3 regions of the Amycolatopsis sp. NPDC006131 genome follow, and region 2 is predicted to be linked to each of the others. Evidence: riboswitches for the same ligand, from Rfam matches in the RefSeq annotation. Region 2 holds a riboswitch; each other region holds the start of a gene.
What was found. Region 2 has a riboswitch for thiamine pyrophosphate ahead of ABZ215_RS29935 (thiamine ABC transporter substrate-binding protein). Riboswitches for the same ligand answer to the same signal wherever they lie in the genome.
Positions count from the first base shown of each region.

Region 1: it holds a riboswitch for thiamine pyrophosphate, as region 2 does, so the genes downstream of both, thiC (phosphomethylpyrimidine synthase ThiC) here and ABZ215_RS29935 (thiamine ABC transporter substrate-binding protein) in region 2, are expected to answer to the same signal.
Region 3: it holds a riboswitch for thiamine pyrophosphate, as region 2 does, so the genes downstream of both, thiO (glycine oxidase ThiO) here and ABZ215_RS29935 (thiamine ABC transporter substrate-binding protein) in region 2, are expected to answer to the same signal.

Region 1 covers NZ_JBEXTX010000058.1:33,885-39,307, reverse strand. Annotated here, with positions in the region: gene thiD (bifunctional hydroxymethylpyrimidine kinase/phosphomethylpyrimidine kinase) at 1-230, opposite strand, end outside; gene thiD (bifunctional hydroxymethylpyrimidine kinase/phosphomethylpyrimidine kinase) at 256-1,071, opposite strand; gene thiC (phosphomethylpyrimidine synthase ThiC) at 1,071-2,714, opposite strand; TPP riboswitch at 2,707-2,833, opposite strand; gene ABZ215_RS26475 (MFS transporter) at 2,941-4,134, shown strand; gene ABZ215_RS26470 (TetR/AcrR family transcriptional regulator) at 4,077-4,646, opposite strand; gene ABZ215_RS26465 (alpha/beta hydrolase) at 4,728-5,423, shown strand, end outside.
Region 2 covers NZ_JBEXTX010000074.1:12,909-18,331, forward strand. Annotated here, with positions in the region: gene ABZ215_RS29925 (ABC transporter ATP-binding protein) at 1-24, opposite strand, end outside; gene ABZ215_RS29930 (iron ABC transporter permease) at 27-1,628, opposite strand; gene ABZ215_RS29935 (thiamine ABC transporter substrate-binding protein) at 1,625-2,665, opposite strand; TPP riboswitch at 2,688-2,798, opposite strand; gene ABZ215_RS29940 (4a-hydroxytetrahydrobiopterin dehydratase) at 2,832-3,122, shown strand; gene ABZ215_RS29945 (hypothetical protein) at 3,187-3,405, shown strand; gene ABZ215_RS29950 (hypothetical protein) at 3,647-4,153, opposite strand; gene ABZ215_RS29955 (hypothetical protein) at 4,131-4,451, shown strand; gene ABZ215_RS29960 (hypothetical protein) at 5,162-5,423, shown strand, end outside.
Region 3 covers NZ_JBEXTX010000058.1:40,005-45,427, forward strand. Annotated here, with positions in the region: gene ABZ215_RS26495 (MarR family transcriptional regulator) at 166-597, opposite strand; gene ABZ215_RS26500 (thiazole synthase) at 683-1,444, opposite strand; gene thiS (sulfur carrier protein ThiS) at 1,449-1,649, opposite strand; gene thiO (glycine oxidase ThiO) at 1,649-2,755, opposite strand; TPP riboswitch at 2,750-2,858, opposite strand; gene thiE (thiamine phosphate synthase) at 2,890-3,546, shown strand; gene ABZ215_RS26520 (TetR/AcrR family transcriptional regulator) at 3,869-4,453, opposite strand; gene ABZ215_RS26525 (hypothetical protein) at 4,529-4,753, shown strand; gene ABZ215_RS26530 (alpha/beta fold hydrolase) at 4,746-5,423, shown strand, end outside.

The sequences.
Region 1 (5,423 bases), on a different contig from region 2:
ATGCCCATGTCCGCGGCCACGGCCTCGATCTGCCCGGCCACGATCCGCGCCGGGATGTCGGACCGGTCGTGCACGCCGAGCGTGTTCTGCACGGTCACCGCCGTGACCGCGACGAGGCCGTGCACCCCGCAGGTCAGGAACGTGCGCAGGTCCGCCTGCAACCCCGCGGCACCACCGGAGTCGGATCCGGCGATGGTCAGGGCGGCAGGCGGACTCGCGTTCTGGCTCATGCCCCCAGTGTCGCAAACCCGCCGATCAAGCGAGCCGCCAGAACGGGGACACCGGCCCGACGCCCTCGCCCAGCGGGTACGCCTCGGCCACGCACCGCTCGATGAACCGCTTGCCCTCGTCCACCGCGTCCGGCACCCCGAGCCCCTTGGCGAGGAACGCGGTGATCGACGAGGCCAGCGTGTCGCCGCCGCCGTGCGTGTGCGGCGTGTCGATTCGCCGCGCGGACAGCTCGATGAACTGCACGCCGTCGGACAGCAGGTCGACGCACTCCGGGTCGTCGTAGAGGTGCCCGCCCTTGACCAGTACCCACATCGGACCCAGCGCCAGCAGCGCCCGTGCCGCGTCGCGCTGGCTGGCCCTGTCGGTGACCTCGACGCCGGTGAGCAGCCGGACCTCGTCCAGGTTCGGGGTCACCAGCGTCGCGCGCGGGAACAGTTCCGTGCGGATGGCTTCCAGCGCCTCCTCGCGCAGCAGGGCGTCCCCGTGCATCGACGCCGCCACCGGGTCCACCACGAACGGCACGTCCGCGTTGCGTCCGATGTGGACCTCGTCGAGCGTCTTGGCGACGGCGGTGATGATCTCCGCCGTCGCCAGCATGCCGGTCTTGGCCGCGTCCACGCCCATGTCCCCGGCAACGGCCTTGATCTGCGCCGACACGACGTCCGGCGGGATCTCGGTGAAGCCCTGCACACCGACGGAGTTCTGCACGGTGACCGCGGTGATCGCGGTCATCCCGTGCACCCCGCAGGCGAAGAACGCCCGCAGGTCGGCCTGGATCCCCGCCCCACCGCCGGAATCGCTCCCGGCGATGGTCAGCGCGGTCTTCGGGGTGACGCTCATTACGGCTGGACCACCGGGAGGTAGACCTGCTTGCCGTTCTCGGCGAACTCGGCCGACTTCTCCTGCATCCCGGCCTCGATCGCATCCACAGTGGACAGCCCGTGCTCCTCGGCGTACTTGCGGACGTCCTGGGTGATCCGCATGGAGCAGAACTTCGGCCCGCACATCGAGCAGAAGTGCGCCGTCTTGGCGGGCTCGGCGGGCAGTGTCTCGTCGTGGAACGAGCGCGCGGTGTCCGGGTCGAGCGAGAGGTTGAACTGGTCGGTCCAGCGGAACTCGAAGCGGGCCTTGGACAGCTCGTCGTCCCAGTCCTGGGCGTACTGGTGGCCCTTGGCGAGGTCAGCGGCGTGCGCGGCGATCTTGTACGCGATCACGCCCGCCTTCACGTCGTCCCGGTTGGGCAGGCCCAGGTGCTCCTTCGGCGTCACGTAGCACAGCATCGCCGTGCCGTACCAGCCGATCTGCGCCGCGCCGATGGCGGAGGTGATGTGGTCGTAGGCCGGCGCGATGTCCGTCGTGAGTGGACCGAGCGTGTAGAACGGGGCCTCGCCGCAGAGCCGTTCCTCCAGCTCCACGTTCTCCTTGATCTTGTGCATCGGCACGTGGCCGGGGCCCTCGATCATCACCTGGACGTCGTGGGCGCGCGCGGTGTGCGTGAGCTCGCCGAGCGTCTCCAGCTCCGCGAACTGGGCGCGGTCGTTGGCGTCCGCGATCGAGCCGGGGCGCAGGCCGTCGCCGAGCGAGAACGTCACGTCGTAGGCGCGCAGGATCTCGCACAGCTCCTCGAAGTGCGTGTACAGGAACGACTCCTTGTGGTGCGCCAGGCACCACGCGGCCATGATCGAACCGCCGCGGGAGACGATGCCGGTGACCCGGTTCGCGGTCAGCGGGATGTAGCGCAGCAGCACGCCGGCGTGCACGGTCATGTAGTCCACGCCCTGCTCGCACTGCTCGATCACGGTGTCCCGGTAGACCTCCCAGGACAGCTTGGCCGGATCGCCGTCCACCTTCTCCAGGGCCTGGTAGATCGGCACGGTGCCGACCGGGACGGGGGAGTTGCGCATGATCCACTCGCGGGTTTCGTGGATGCGCTTGCCGGTGGACAGGTCCATGATCGTGTCGGCGCCCCAGCGGGTCGCCCACACCATCTTGTCGACCTCCTCCTCGACCGACGACCACACGGCCGAGTTGCCCATGTTCGCGTTGACCTTCACCAGGAAGTTCTTCCCGATGATCGCGGGCTCGCTCTCCGGGTGGTTGCGGTTGACCGGGATGACCGCCCGACCCGCGGCCACCTCGTCGCGCACGAACTCGGGCGTGACCCGCTCGCGCGCGGCGATGAACTCCATCTCGCGGGTGATCACGCCGGCCTTGGCGAAGCCCAGCTGCGTGTTGTGCTCCCGGTTCGCGATCCAGTCGGCACGCAGCGGCGCTAGTCCACTGTGGACGTCGATCGCGACGTCGGGGTCGGTGTACGGGCCGGAGGTGTCGTAGACGTCGAAGTGGTCGCCGTTGGTCAGCTCGATGCGGCGGGCCGGGACCTTCAGCCCGTTTTCGGTGTGGTGGTAGACCTTCCGGGATCCGGTGATCGGCCCGGTGGTCACGGTCGGCGCGACGTTCTTGCCGTTTTCCAGCGTCGTCACTAGAAATACTCCCTACGCCGGCATTACCCGGTCAGGTTCAGCGGTCGGCGGCGCCGGGTCCCAACGGACACCAGCCGCCCTCTCAGCCCGCCAAGGCGCGAGCTCCCGCGTGTTCGGTTGTCCGTCCGACCATGCCACGTCGCGCGGCAGACCTCAAGAGCACGACGGTGAGACCGCTCACCCGCGCTGGAGTTTCACACCGGTGTCAGCCTCTAGGTTGACGATCATGCGAACCACGGCCGCGCTGATCGCGCTCGGCGCCTGTCTCTTCGTGGTCGTCACGGCGGAGACGCTCGTGATCGGACTGCTGCCCGCGTTGTCGGCCGACCTGCGGGTGCCGGTGCCCTCGGCCGGCCTGCTCGTGGCCGGGTACGCGCTGACGGTGACCATCGGCGGTCCGCTCGTGACGGCCGCGACCCTGCGGGTGCCGCGAAAGGCGGCGCTGCTCGGGCTGGTCGCGGTGTTCGCGGCGGGCAACGCGCTCGCGGCGAGCGCGACCGGGTTCGGCGTGCTGCTGGCCGCGCGGGTCGTCACCGCGCTGACGCACAGCACGTTCTTCGCGATCGCGCTCGTGCTGGCCGCGTCGATGGTCCACCCGTCGAAGCGCGGGTGGGCCATCGCGTTCGTGTCGACCGGGCTGAACCTGGCGACCGTCCTCGGCGCGCCGCTGGGCACCCTAGTGGGTGAGGCGTACGGGTGGCGGACGTCGTTCTGGTTGCTGGCGGTCGTGGCGCTGGCCGCGATGGCGGCGGTGGCGCTGCTGGTGCCCGCCGCCCGGACCGCGGAACCGCCGCGGCTGGGACCGGAGCTGCGGGCGCTGGTGACGCGGCCGGTGCTGGTGCTGCTGGCGGTGACGCTGGTGACGGAGACCGGGTTCTTCGTGGCCTACACCTACCTGTCGCCGATCCTCGGCCGGATCTTCCCGCCCGGCGGGGTGGTCGTGCTGCTCATGGTGTTCGGCGCCGGGGCGCTGTGCGGGAACCTGGCAGGCGGGCGGCTCGCGGACCGGTGGCCGTGGGCTTCGCTGCGGGTGCTCATCGCGGCGCTGGCGGCGGCGATGGTCCTCTTCGCGGCGATCGCTTCGGTGCGAGCCGGGGCGGTAGTCGGCGTGTTCGCACTGGGCGCGGTGGCGTTCGCGCTGGTCCCCGGGTTGCAGACGCGGGTGGTGGTGGCCGCCGCCGGAGCGCCGACGCTGGCGGTCGCGGTCTACACGTCGATCTTCAACCTGGGCATCAGCGCGGGCGCGTGGCTGGGCGGGCGCGCGTTGTCGGCCGGCGCCGCGCTGGGCGCGCTGCCGCTGCTGGGCGCGGTCGGCGTGCTCGGCGGGCTGGTCGTGTCAGCTCTCCACCGCGCCCGAGGTTTTCAGTCCGGCCGGCGCAGCCCGGCGACGAGGAGGCCGACCAGGCGGCGCGCGTCGTAGGGGTGCTTGCTGCTCGCGCCCGCACAGAGACCGCCGATGCCGCGCATCAGCTCGTACGCGTCGAGGTCGCCGTGGATCTCGCCCGACGCGGCTTCGAGCAGCTGTGTGCAGACCGGGACGAGCCGCTCCAGGAAGTAGGAGTGCAGGGGGTCGTAGCAGGGGTCGTCGGACTGCAGCACGGCGGGCAGGCCCTGCTTGGTGATCACGAAGTCGACGAACCGGTCGAGCCACTCCGCGAGGGCGGCGTACGGGGTCGCGCTGGCGGCGAGCAGCGCCGGACCGGCCTCGGCGAGCGCTTCCACCTGGTGCCGGTAGACCGCGATGATCAGGTCCGCCCTGGTGGGGAAGTGGCGGTAGATCGTGGCGGTCCCGACGCCCGCCTTGGCCGCGATGTCGCGGATCGGTGCCTCCACCCCGGACGCGACGAAGACCGCGGCCGCCGCGTCGAGCAGGGCTTTCTGGTTGCGCCGCGCGTCGGCCCGCTTGGGTGCGCTGTCGTCCACGCCGTCCATTCTCCCACCCGGTGGTAGCTAAGCGGGACACTGTCCCGTATGTTAACCGGGACAGTGTCCCGTTTCTGATCGGAGCGAACGATGACGACCTACCTGCTGGTGCACGGCGCGTGGCACACCGGGGAGTGCTGGACGCGGGTGACGCCGTTGCTGGAGGCGGCCGGGCACCGCGTGCTCGCGCCGACGCTGACCGGCTACGGCGACACGGCGCACCTGGCCGGCCCCGAGGTCGGCCTCGACACGCACGTCGCGGACGTGACCGGGCTGATCCGCGCGGAGGACCTCACCGACGTGGTGCTCGTCGGGCACAGCTACGCCGGGCTGGTGATCTCGTCGGTGGCGAACGAGCTGCCGGACCGGGTCGCGCGGCTGGTGTACCTGGACGCGATGGTCCCGGAGGACGGCGAATCCGCGGCGGACGTCCTGCCCGTCACCCAGGGGCTGATCGACCTGGCGCTGGCCTCCGAAAGCGGCTGGCGCGTCCCGCCGATGCCCGAGCTGCCGCCGCCGGCCGGCCTGTTCGGCGTCACGGATCCTGATGACATCGCCTGGCTGCGCACGATGCTGTCCGACCAGCCGGTGCGCTGCCTGCAGCAACCGGTGCGGCTGGACAACCCGGCGACGCGAGCGATCCCGCGGACGCACATCCACTGCACGGTGAAACCGGAGGGCTTCTCGCGCCGCCCCGTGCCCGCCGTGCAGCCCAACGGAACGCCCGCGGAGGTCTGGGAACTGCCCACGGGCCACGACTGCATGATCACGACGCCGGTGGAGCTG
Region 2 (5,423 bases):
CAGGCCGGACACGGTCAACGCCATGGCTAGAACTCCCCCACCCGGCCGGACGCGAGCCGGTCGATCACGATCACCGCGGCCGCGGTGACCAGCATGAGCAGCGCGCACGCCGCGTACGCCATCTGGTTGTTGAGCTGGCCCGGCCGCGCGATCAGCGCCGCGATCGCGACCGGCAGGGTCGGCGTCTGCGGGCGCGCCAGGAAGCTCGTCGCGCCGAACTCGCCGAGCGCGACGACGTAGCCGAACCCGGCCGCGGCGACGACGGCGCGGAACGCCAGCGGCACGTCGATCTCGCGCCACACCCGCGCCGGGCTCGCGCCGAGGGTGGCCGCGGCTTGGCGCAGGCGGTCGTCGATCGACCGCACCACGGGCAGCACCGTGCGGATCACCAGCGGGATCACCACCAGCGCCTGCGCGAGCGGCACCAGCAGCGGCGACCGGCGCAGGTCGCCCGGCAGCGCGTCGAGCGTGATGAGGTAGCCGAACCCGACGGTCACCGCGGACACGCCGAGCGGCAGCATCAGCGCGGCGTCCATCGACTCGCCGACGCCGCGCGCGAGCCGTCCCGGCGACCGGCGCAACGCGACCAGCAGCACCGACGCCGACACGCCGATGACCATCGCCAGCACCGTCGCGTCGGTCGCGGTGCGCAGCGAGTTCAGCGCCGCGTCCCAGCCGGACACCTGGAGCGTGCCGTCGTTGCCGGTGCTGGACAGCGCCCGGTAACCGGCCAGGCTCCAGCCGTCCGCGGTGGACACCGAGCGCACCAGCAATGCGACGATCGGGGTCAGCAGCAGGCCGAGCACGACGACCGCGGCGCCGACCACGGCCCACTCCCCGCCGACCGGGCGGCGCGCGGTCTCCCGGCGCGACCGCAGCCGCAACGCGCTCTCCCGGCGGCGGCGAGCGGCCGCGCCGAGCAGCAGCGCGCCCAGCACGGCGGCGATCTGCACCAGCGACAGCGCCGCCGCGCCGGTCAGGTCGAGCAGGTTCTCGGTGCGCAGGTAGATCTCGGTCTCCAGCGTGCGGTACCGCGCGCCGCCGAGGATCAGCACCACACCGAAACTGGTGGCGCAGAACAGGAACACGACGGCGGCCGCGGACGTGATCGCCGGCATCAGCGCGGGCAGCGTCACCGAGCGGAACGCACGCCAGCGGGACGCGCCCAGCGCGCGGGCGGCGTCCTCGGCCCGCGAGTCCAGCAACGCCCACAGCCCGGCGACCGTGCGGCCGACGACGGCGACGTTGAAGAACGCGTTGGCCAGCACGATGGACAGCCAGCCGCCGTCGGTCCACAGCGCCCGGAACGCGAGGCCCACCACCACGGTGGGCAGCACGAACGGGACGAGCACCAGCGTCCGGACGACCGCCACCCCGGGCAGCCGCACGCGCGCCAGCAGGAACGCGACCGGCAGGCCGGCGACCACGGCGATCAGGGTCGAACCGGCGGCCTGCGCGACCGTGAACCAGGCCAGCCGCCACGTCTCGCCCTCGGCCAGCGCGGCGAGCACCTCGCCGTCGACGAAGCCCAGCCGCAGGATCGCGCCGACCGGCCAGGCGAAGAAGACAACCAGGAACCCGAGCGGCAGCACGGCCAGTGCCGCCAGCCCGAGCCCGGCACGGCTCACTGGCCGAGCAAGGAGCGCCACTGCTCGATCCACCGCTCACGCCCGGCCTGCACCGTCTCGGCGGGCAGGCTCGCCGGGTTCGGCGGCAGCGGGGCGGCCGTCGTCCACGCCGTGGGCAACGCCACGCCCTCCCGCGCCGGGTAGACGTACATGTTCTCCGCCACCGTCGCCTGGAACTGCTGGGACAGCAGGAAGTCGATCACCTTCTGCGCGTTGGCCGCGTTGGGCGAGCCGGCCAGCACACCGGCGTACTCGACCTGGCGGAAGCAGGTGTCCAGCAGCGCCTTCGTGCGCGGCTTGCCGTCCTCGCCGATCTCCGCCGCGGGCGAGGACGCGTAGGACACCACGATCGGACGCGGCCCCTTGCCGGAGGAGCCGGAGAAGTCCTGGCCGTAGGCCTCCTCCCAGCCAGCGACGGCGCGCATGCCGTTGTCCTTCAGCTGGGTCCAGTAGGCCTGCCAGTTCTGCTCGCCGTAGCGGGCGATGGTGCCGAGCAGGAACGCCAGGCCGGGGGAGCTGGTGGCCGGGTTCTCCACGACCAGCAGGTCCTTGTACTCCGGCTTGACCAGGTCGTCGTAGGTCGCGGGCTCCGGGATGCCGCGCTCGGCGAACCAGGCGGTGTCGATGTTGACGCAGACGTCGCCCACGTCGACGGCCGACAGGCGGTGCTCGGAGTCCACGGCGTAGCGCTGCGGGCCGCGGTCGGCCTCGGGGCTGGTGTAGGGCGCGAAGACGCCTTCGGTGAGCGCGCGCGAGGCGAAGGTCGAGTCGACGCCGAACGCCGCGTCGCCGATCGGGTTGGCCTTCGTGAGCACCAGGGTGTTGGTGAGCGCGCCCGCGTCGCCCTTCTTCACGACGTTGATCGTGATGCCGGTCTGCTGCCGGAAGGCGTCGAGCACTTGCTGCGGCGCGGCGAACGAGTCATGGGTGACGAGCGTGACCGTGGCCGGGCCGTCCTCCGCGTCGTTGCCGGCCAGCGTGCAGCCCGCGGTCAGGGCGGCGACAAGGCCGACCAGGACGCCCGTGCGGAATCTCATGACCACTCCTCGCTCGTTCCGGCGAGAAAGGTCGGGGCCCTCCCTGCGCCGGCATGATCCGGATCAGGTGCGAACGGTCGCGGGGCGAACCCGCCTCTCAGCCCGGTGGACCCGGACTCCCGTGGCAACCGTGCAGCGTACCCGCCGCCGTACCACCATGGAGCACATGGCGGAACTACTGAGCGAAACCGAGATCTCCGAGGCCCTCAACAAGCTGCCGTACTGGCAGCGCGCGGGCGACGCGCTGGAGCGCACGGCCGAACTCGGCGACTTTCCGCAGGCCATCGCGGTGGTCAATCGCGTCGCCGAGATCGCCGAGGGCGTGAACCACCACCCGGACATGGACATCCGGTGGCGCACCGTGACGTTCCGGTGCAGCACCCATTCGGCGGGCGGGATCACCGCGAAGGACGTGTCGCTCGCCGAACAGATCGACGGCACGATCGACGCGCTGTGATCTAGGCCGGACCGGCAACTTCGCGGCCGGTCCCGTGCGTTGCCCCTGGTGGAGGGAACGCACCATGAGGAAGGTTGTCACGCGACTGGCCGCCGTGGGGGCCGCCGTCGCCTTGTTGCTGGGAGTGCTCGCCGGGACCGCTTCGGCGGTCACGTCCACCGCCGTCGAACCGCCGGGCGAGACGCGCGCGGTGGTGGTCGGGACGCTGGCGTTCGGGTTGATGATCGCCGCGGCGGGGGCCGTGTTCTGGTACACGGCGCGACATCGGGGACCGCAGGAGTGATTTCGGTCACGTCGGCCGCCGGTCTGTAACGACAGGGGTGTCGCGGGCGCTGTCACGCGCGGAAGTCCCTGCTCACCCCGAGGTTCGCCGCCATGAACACCACGCCCGCCCTGTCGCCCGCCCAGCGCGCCTGGGTCACCGCTCTGGCCACCGTGATCACCCTGCTCGCCGTTCTCGTGCTCGCCGCGCTGGGCTGAGTTCCAGCAGGTCAAAGGCCCGTCGGTACCCCGGCGGGCCTTTTTCACGCGCAGTTGATCTGTGTCCATGACCACTCGTTGGTGACTTTTCCGTGTCCTATTCGTAATGTCACGGGCGGCCATCCCCCGAACGGCCGAAAAGTCCCCTCCCCGAAAATGGTGATCTTCCGAATGGTGGGTCGACATAGATCCAAAGCGAAATCGCTGAGAGTCCCCCTGGCGATCGGCCTGGCCGCGGCGTTCGTGCTGGGCTTCGCGGTCTGGCTGACCGGCAACTTCAGCAGGCAGGACACGGCCAGCATGGCGGCGCAGATGAAGCCGCTGCCGACGACCTCGGCCCCGACGAGCACGTCGAGCAGCACGACCACGCCGCCACCGCCTCCCCCGCCGGTGACGACGACGCCGCCGGTGGCGCCCCCGCCGTCGACCACTTCGAAGTCGACGCCGAAGTCCACGAAGACGACCCCGAAGACGACGACCAAGGCGGCGAACGCCTGCTCGTCGGTGCTCGAGGGCACGTTGCCGCACGTGGCGAAGGTGGGCAACCACATCGCCGCGAAGTTCGGCGTGGACGACATCGGCGGCCGAGCGGGCCGCTCCGGCACGAGCGACCACCCCAGTGGCCTCGCGCTGGACTTCATGGTGGACACGTCGACGGGCAACGCCATCGCCGACTACCTGCTGGCCAACCAGTCCGAGTTCAACGTCAAGTACGTGATCTGGAGGCAGCGCTACAACGACGGCAGCGGCTGGTCGACGATGGAAGACCGCGGCGACGCCACGGCCAACCACTACGACCACGTGCACGTGTCGTTCGAGTCGAGCGGATCGGTGAACGTGACCTGCTGATCGGCGGTTACGGGCTCGACGCCCGCAGTTCACGAGAGAACGCCCAGGCTTCCCCGGCCTGGGCGTTCTCTTGTTCTTTCGGTGTCGCCCAGCCGCCGGCGGCGGGCTCCGCTGTGCCCTGAGCAGGCGCCCTGCCACCTCAGCACGCCCCACCGCTCATGGTCCACCCGCCCTGCGGCGCGCGCACCGCCCACCAGCCGGCGCACCGCCCACCAGCCCCTGGAACCCCACGGCCCACCGGCCCGCCAGCCGGCACACCGCCCACCAGCCCCTGACACCCCGACAGCCCGCCGGCCCGTCAGCCGGCACACCGCCCACCAGCCCCTGACACCCCGACAGCCCGCCGGCCCGTCAGCCGGCACACCATCCACCAGCCCCTGACACCCCCACGGCCCACTGGCCCGTCAGCCGGCGCACCATCCACCAACCCCTGGAACCCCCACAGCCCACCAGCCCGCCAGCCGACACATCGCCCACGGCTCACCGGCCCGCCGGCCCGCGCACCGCCCACCAGCCCCTGACACCCCCAACGGCTCACCGGCCCGCCAGCCCGCGCACCGCCCACCAGCCCCACACCCCCCACGGCCCTCGCGCCGCCCCACCCCACCCCACCGCGCCGGAGACCGCGACCCGGCGCCATGAGCTCGCGCTCCGTGGACCCACGAGCTACTTTCGGTCACCTGATTCCCGCGGCTCGAACGTCCCGGACCGTGTCCCGCTGCTGGCACGGGCTCGTCGCGCTCGTCGTGATCGCCTCGCTCGCCGTCCAGCTGGCGCTGATCTTCACCGGCGGCGCCGACGCGAACTCCGGCCAGGCCGAGGCGCTCAACCTCGGGGTCCGCCTGTGGCGGCTCTTCAGCTACTTCACCATCGAGAGCAACCTGCTCGTGCTCGCCGCCGCGCTGGTGCTCGTGTGGCGCACCACCTTCGACGGCCCGGTCTGGCGCGTGGTGCGGCTGGACGCGCTACTCG
Region 3 (5,423 bases), on a different contig from region 2:
CGCCGCCGCCCCGCGGGTCCCACGCTCTCGGGCGGAGTCGCACGCGAGTCCCGCGCTCCCGGCGCGAGTTCCGCACTCCCCGGCGCGAGCCCGCTCTCCGGTCGCGAATTCAGCACCCCCGGCCGCGAGCGACGCCTCCCCGCCACCGCGCACCCCGGGCGCGGGTCAGCTCTCGTCGCCGGCCAGCAACGCCTCCAGCGCCGGCAGCGCCTGACCCAGCGCGGCCTGGTGCTCCGGCGACAGGCGGTCGATCCGCTTCTGCAGCTCGTGCACCCGCGTCGACCGCAGGTCCAGCAGCATCCGCTCGCCCTGCGGGGTGGCCGTCGCCAGCCAGGCGCGCCGGTCGATCGGGTCGGGCTCGCGGCTCGCCCAGCCGGCGTCGACCAGCGAGGCGACTATCCGCGACATCGTCGCGGCCGCCACGCCCTCCTTCGCCGCCAGGTCGCCGAGCCGCATCGGCCCGAAGGCGACCAGCGTCGACAGCGCGGAAATGGAGCCGTGGCCGGGCCCGGGTGTGCCTGCCTGCCGCAGCGACCGGGACAGCCGGCCGACGGCGAGGAACAACCGCCCAGCGACGTCCTCGGTTGACTCAACCACTCTCGAGCTCCTTCGCCTCGCCGACCGCTCGGGTGCGCTAAACCATACGTGCTCGCCGCGGCAAACCGAGGTGAAGCCGGGTTTTTCAGCGCGGCGGGCTGGACGCGTGCGCCCAGAACCGCTGCGGGATCCGGCCCGCCTGCCGGGCCAGCCGCCCGGCGACCACCGCCGAGCGCATCGCGTACGCCATCCGCTCCGGGTCCTGCGCCCTGGTCACCGCCGTGGACAGCAACACCGCGTCGCACCCCAGCTCCATCGCGAGGGCCGCGTCGGAGGCCGTGCCGATGCCCGCGTCGAGGATGATCGGCACGCCCGCGCGGGCCACGATCAGCTCGATGTTGTGCGGGTTGCGGATGCCCAGCCCGGTGCCGATCGGCGCGCCCAGCGGCATCACCGCGGCGCACCCGGCCTCCTCCAGCCGCAGCGCGAGCACCGGGTCGTCGTTCGTGTAGGCGAACACGGTGAACCCGTCGGCGACGAGCTGCTCGGCCGCGTCGAGCGTCTCGACCGGGTCGGGCAGCAGCGTCCGGTCGTCGGCGTGCACCTCGAGCTTGATCAGGTCGGTCTCCAGCGCCTCGCGGGCCAGGCGCGCGGTCAGCACGGCCTCCGCGGCGCTGCGGCAGCCCGCGGTGTTCGGCAGGAGCCGGATCCCGAGGCGGCGCAGCAGGTCCAGCACACCGGAGCCGCCCTCGGCGTCCGCGCGGCGCAGCGCGACCGTCGTCAGCTCGGTGCCGGACGCGACGAGCGCCCGTTCCAGCACCGACAGGTTCGCCGCGCCACCGGTTCCGATGATCAGCCGTGACCCGAGCTTGTGCTCGCCGATCACGAGCTGGTCGCCGTCGAACATGACCTCACCCACCTTGCACCGCCGTCAGGATCTCCAGCCGCGCGCCGGCGGGGACGGTCCTGGCCGTCCACTCGCCGCGTCGCACGACCTCGCCGTTGAGGGCGACCGCGACGCCGCGCTCGGGCGCGTCGACCGCCTTGAGCACGTCGGTCACCGTCGCGTCGTCGGGGACCTCCCGCCACTGCCCGTTGACTTGCACTTCCATCAGACCCCTCCTGTTCCGAGCCGGGCCGGGTCCGCCGCGAGCGCCTCCTCGGGCGGTTTCTCCCCGGCCAGCCAAGCCACGACGGCGTCGGCGGTCACCGGCGCCATGAGCAGACCGTTGCGGTGGTGACCGGTCGCGGCGAGGACGCCGTCGCCGAGGTCACCGATGAACGGGAGCGTGTCGGTGCTGGCCGCGCGCAGCCCGGCCGCGGTTTCGATCAGCTCGTACTCGTCGATGCTGGGGAAGATCCGCTCGGCGCCTTCGAGCAGCTCGCGCACGCCGCGGGCGCTCACGGTGTCGTCGAAACCGGCCTCGTACTGCGTCGCGCCGAGGACCAGCTCGCCGCCTTCGCGCGGCACGAGGTACACCGGTCGCCCCTCGACGACGGCGCGCACCGTGCGCGTGGGCGGTGGCAGGCTCGTGCGCCGCGCGCGCAGGCGGAGGATCTCGCCCTTGAGCGGACGGACACCTCGCGCGAGCACCGGGTGCAGCCGGGCGCTGTGCGCGCCGGCGGCGACGACAACGACGTCGCACCGGACCTCGCAGTGGGCCGTGCGGACGCGGCCGGGCTCGACAGCCACCGCCTCGTCGCCGGTGAACTCGGCGCCGTGCTCGAGCGCGGCGGCTTCGAGGGCGCGGAGCAGCTTTCGGTTGTCGACCGCCAGGTCGCCGGGCACGAGCAGGCCGCCGCGCACCGCGCCGAGCCCGGGTTCGAGCGAGCGCAGCCTGCGGCCGGTGACCTGCTCGACCTCGCGGCCGACCGACCGCAGGTAGCCGGCGAGGATGTCCAGCTGGTCGGCGTCGGCCCGGTCCAGTGCCACGACGATCGTGCCGGCCCGGGACAGCCCCGGGTCGCCGCCGTCTGCCGCAAGCGCTTGCGCGAACGTGGGCCAGCGCCTGAGGGACTCCTCGCCGAGAGCGAGGGAGTCCTCCTCGCCGGGCCAGGCCTCGGTGACGGGGGCCAGCATGCCGCCGGCGACCCAGGACGCGCCGCGGCCGGGCGCGGGGTCGACGACGGTGACGCGGTGCCCGGCCGCCGCGGCGCGCCAGGCCACGGACAGGCCGATGACCCCGCCGCCGACGACGGCCACGTGCTGGTTGCTCATGAGAATCACGCTCCCTGCGCCGGCATGATCCGGATCAGGTTCCACGGTCGGAGCGCTGGCAGCTCCCTCTCAGCCCGTGGCTCGGGCTCCCGTGCGGACACCTCCACCCTAACGTGCGAGATAGGGTTCAGGCCATGCCAGGGCTCAGTGGTGACGAGATCAGGAAACGCCTCGACGCGGCGCGGCTCTACCTGTGCACCGGGGACCGGCCGGACCTGGCCGAGTTCGCCGACGCCGCACTGGCCGGCGGCGTGGACATCATCCAGCTGCGGGACAAGCGGGACGGGGCGCCGCTGGAGGCCCGTCAGGAGTTGGCCGCGCTGGAGATCCTGGCGGAGGCGTGCGCGCGGCACGGGGCGCTGCTGGCGGTGAACGACCGGGCGGACATCGCGGCGGCCGTCGACGCCGACGTGCTGCACCTGGGGCAGGACGACCTGCCGGTGCCGCTGGCGCGGCGGGTGATCGGCGACGAGCCGGTGATCGGCCGCTCGACGCACGACCGTCCACAGGCCGAGGCCGCGGCTGTGGAAGAAGGTGTGGACTACTTCTGCACCGGCCCCTGCTGGCCGACGCCGACGAAGCCCGGCCGTTCCGCGCCGGGCCTGGACTTGGTGCGCTCGACCGCGGCGCTCGACACCGCGCGCCCGTGGTTCGCCATCGGAGGCATCGACGCCGAGCGGCTGCCGGAAGTGCTGGCGGCGGGCGCGTCGCGGATCGTGGTGGTGCGGGCGATCACCGAGGCCGAGGATCCGGCTGCGGCCGCTCGCGCGCTGCGGGCACAGCTGGACTGAGCCGGGCAGCTCGGCGCCTGCACCTCAGGCTCCCGACCGCACGCGCTGGCGAACGGCCGCGCCCTCACCGCCACCCGCGCGCGGCTCTCTGGCCCGGACACGGGCGGGCCGCCAGCGGCCGTCACGCGACCGGCTGCCCGAGGAGCTGGCGGCGGCCGCCTCACGATCGTGATGGCTCGCGCCATCACCGCCGCCCGCGCGCTGCGGGCACAGCTGGACTGACACGGGCCGTCGTGGCCGTGGCTCGCCCGAGCGGTAGCCGAGTGTGGTTCCGCCGCGGTCAAGCCAGACCGACGGACGCCCCAGAACGGCGGGGAGGCTCTCAAGCCACCCGCAGGCGGTCGAGCCGCTCGTGCAGCATCGCGCGAGCCGACTCCGCCGTGCGGCGGCCGAGCAGGATCTGCACCGTGAGGCCGTCCGCGAGGGCGATGAGCGTCTCCGCCTCCGCCGGGACATCCACGCCGGCCCGCACCTCGCCGGCGTCCTGCGCGGCCCGCAACAACACGGCGAGCAACTCCGCCAGCCCGGCGTAGTGGCCGCGCTGCACCTCCGCCAGCGCGGGGTCGACCGCCGACTGCGCGGTGAACGCCATCCACACCCGCGCCTCCACCGGGTCGTCGGCCGCGAGCATCGCCGTCAGCGTCTCCGCGAGCATCGTCACCGGTGACGCGGAACCGCCGATCCTGGCCTGCGCCCGCTCGCTGATCCGCCGGTTCACGTGCTCCTGCGCGAAGACCAGCATGTCCTCCTTGGTGCTGAAGCACCGCTGGACCGCGCCCATCGACACGCCCGCCTCACCGGCCACCTCGCGCAGGCTCACGCCCTCCAGCCCACGCCGGCTGATCAGCGCGCACACGGCGTCCGCGATCTGCCGCCGCCGGTCGTCGTGGTCGATCTTCCTGGGCATGCCGCCACTGTACCGATGCGAGCGCATCGGATCGTGCTACGGTTTCGATGCAGTCGCATCGGAAACGGAGGCGCCATGAACAACGCCCAGAAAGCCCGCTGGATCGTGGGCACGCTCCTGTTCGTCCAGGGCTTCGGCTCGGCCGTCACGGACGCCCTGTGGAACACCACGTTCGGCGTCGCCGGCCTGCTCCGGGCCGCCGGCTTGCCCGGCTGGTTCGACCACGTGGCCGGCACCGTCGGCGCGATCCTGCTGATCTGGGCGCTCACCCGAACCAGCAGGGCGACCGGCCGTGCGTGAACTCGGCCGCCGGGCCTTCCTCGGCACGACCGCGCTCGCGGCCGCGGGCTGCACCCCACCAAAGGCAACCACGGCGGACCCGGTCTTCGTGCTCGTCCACGGCGCCAACGGCAACGCGGGCTCCTTCGCCCCGGTGGTCGCCGAACTGACCCTCGCCGGCCACCGGGCCCTGGCCGTCGACCTCCCCGGCCACGGCCCGCGGGGACACTTCCCGGTCAGCTACCAGACCCCGCAGGACCTGGCCGTCTTCGCGGCCGAACCGTCACCGCTCGCGGGGATCACACTGGCCGACACCGTCGCGCACGTCACCGCCGTGGTCCGCCGGGCGGCGGCGCTTGGCCCGGTGGTCCTCGTCGGCCACAGCCTCGGCGGCGCGACGATCACCGGCGTCGCCAACCAGGTCCCCGGCCTCGTCGCCCGGCTGGTCTACCTGTCCGCCTTCTGCTGCGTCCGCCTGCGCAGCGTTCTCGACTGCTTCCTGACCCCGGAAGCGGCCGGCTCGCTCCTGCCCGCCATCCCCGGCATCGGGGATCCGCAGGCCAACGGCGTGGGACGGACGAACTGGCGGTCGGCGGACCCCGCGTTCCTCGCGGCGGCGAAGGCCGCACTCGCTGCGGACTACGCGGACAGCACGTTCCGCGCCGCCCTGAACGCGATGGAGCCCGACGAA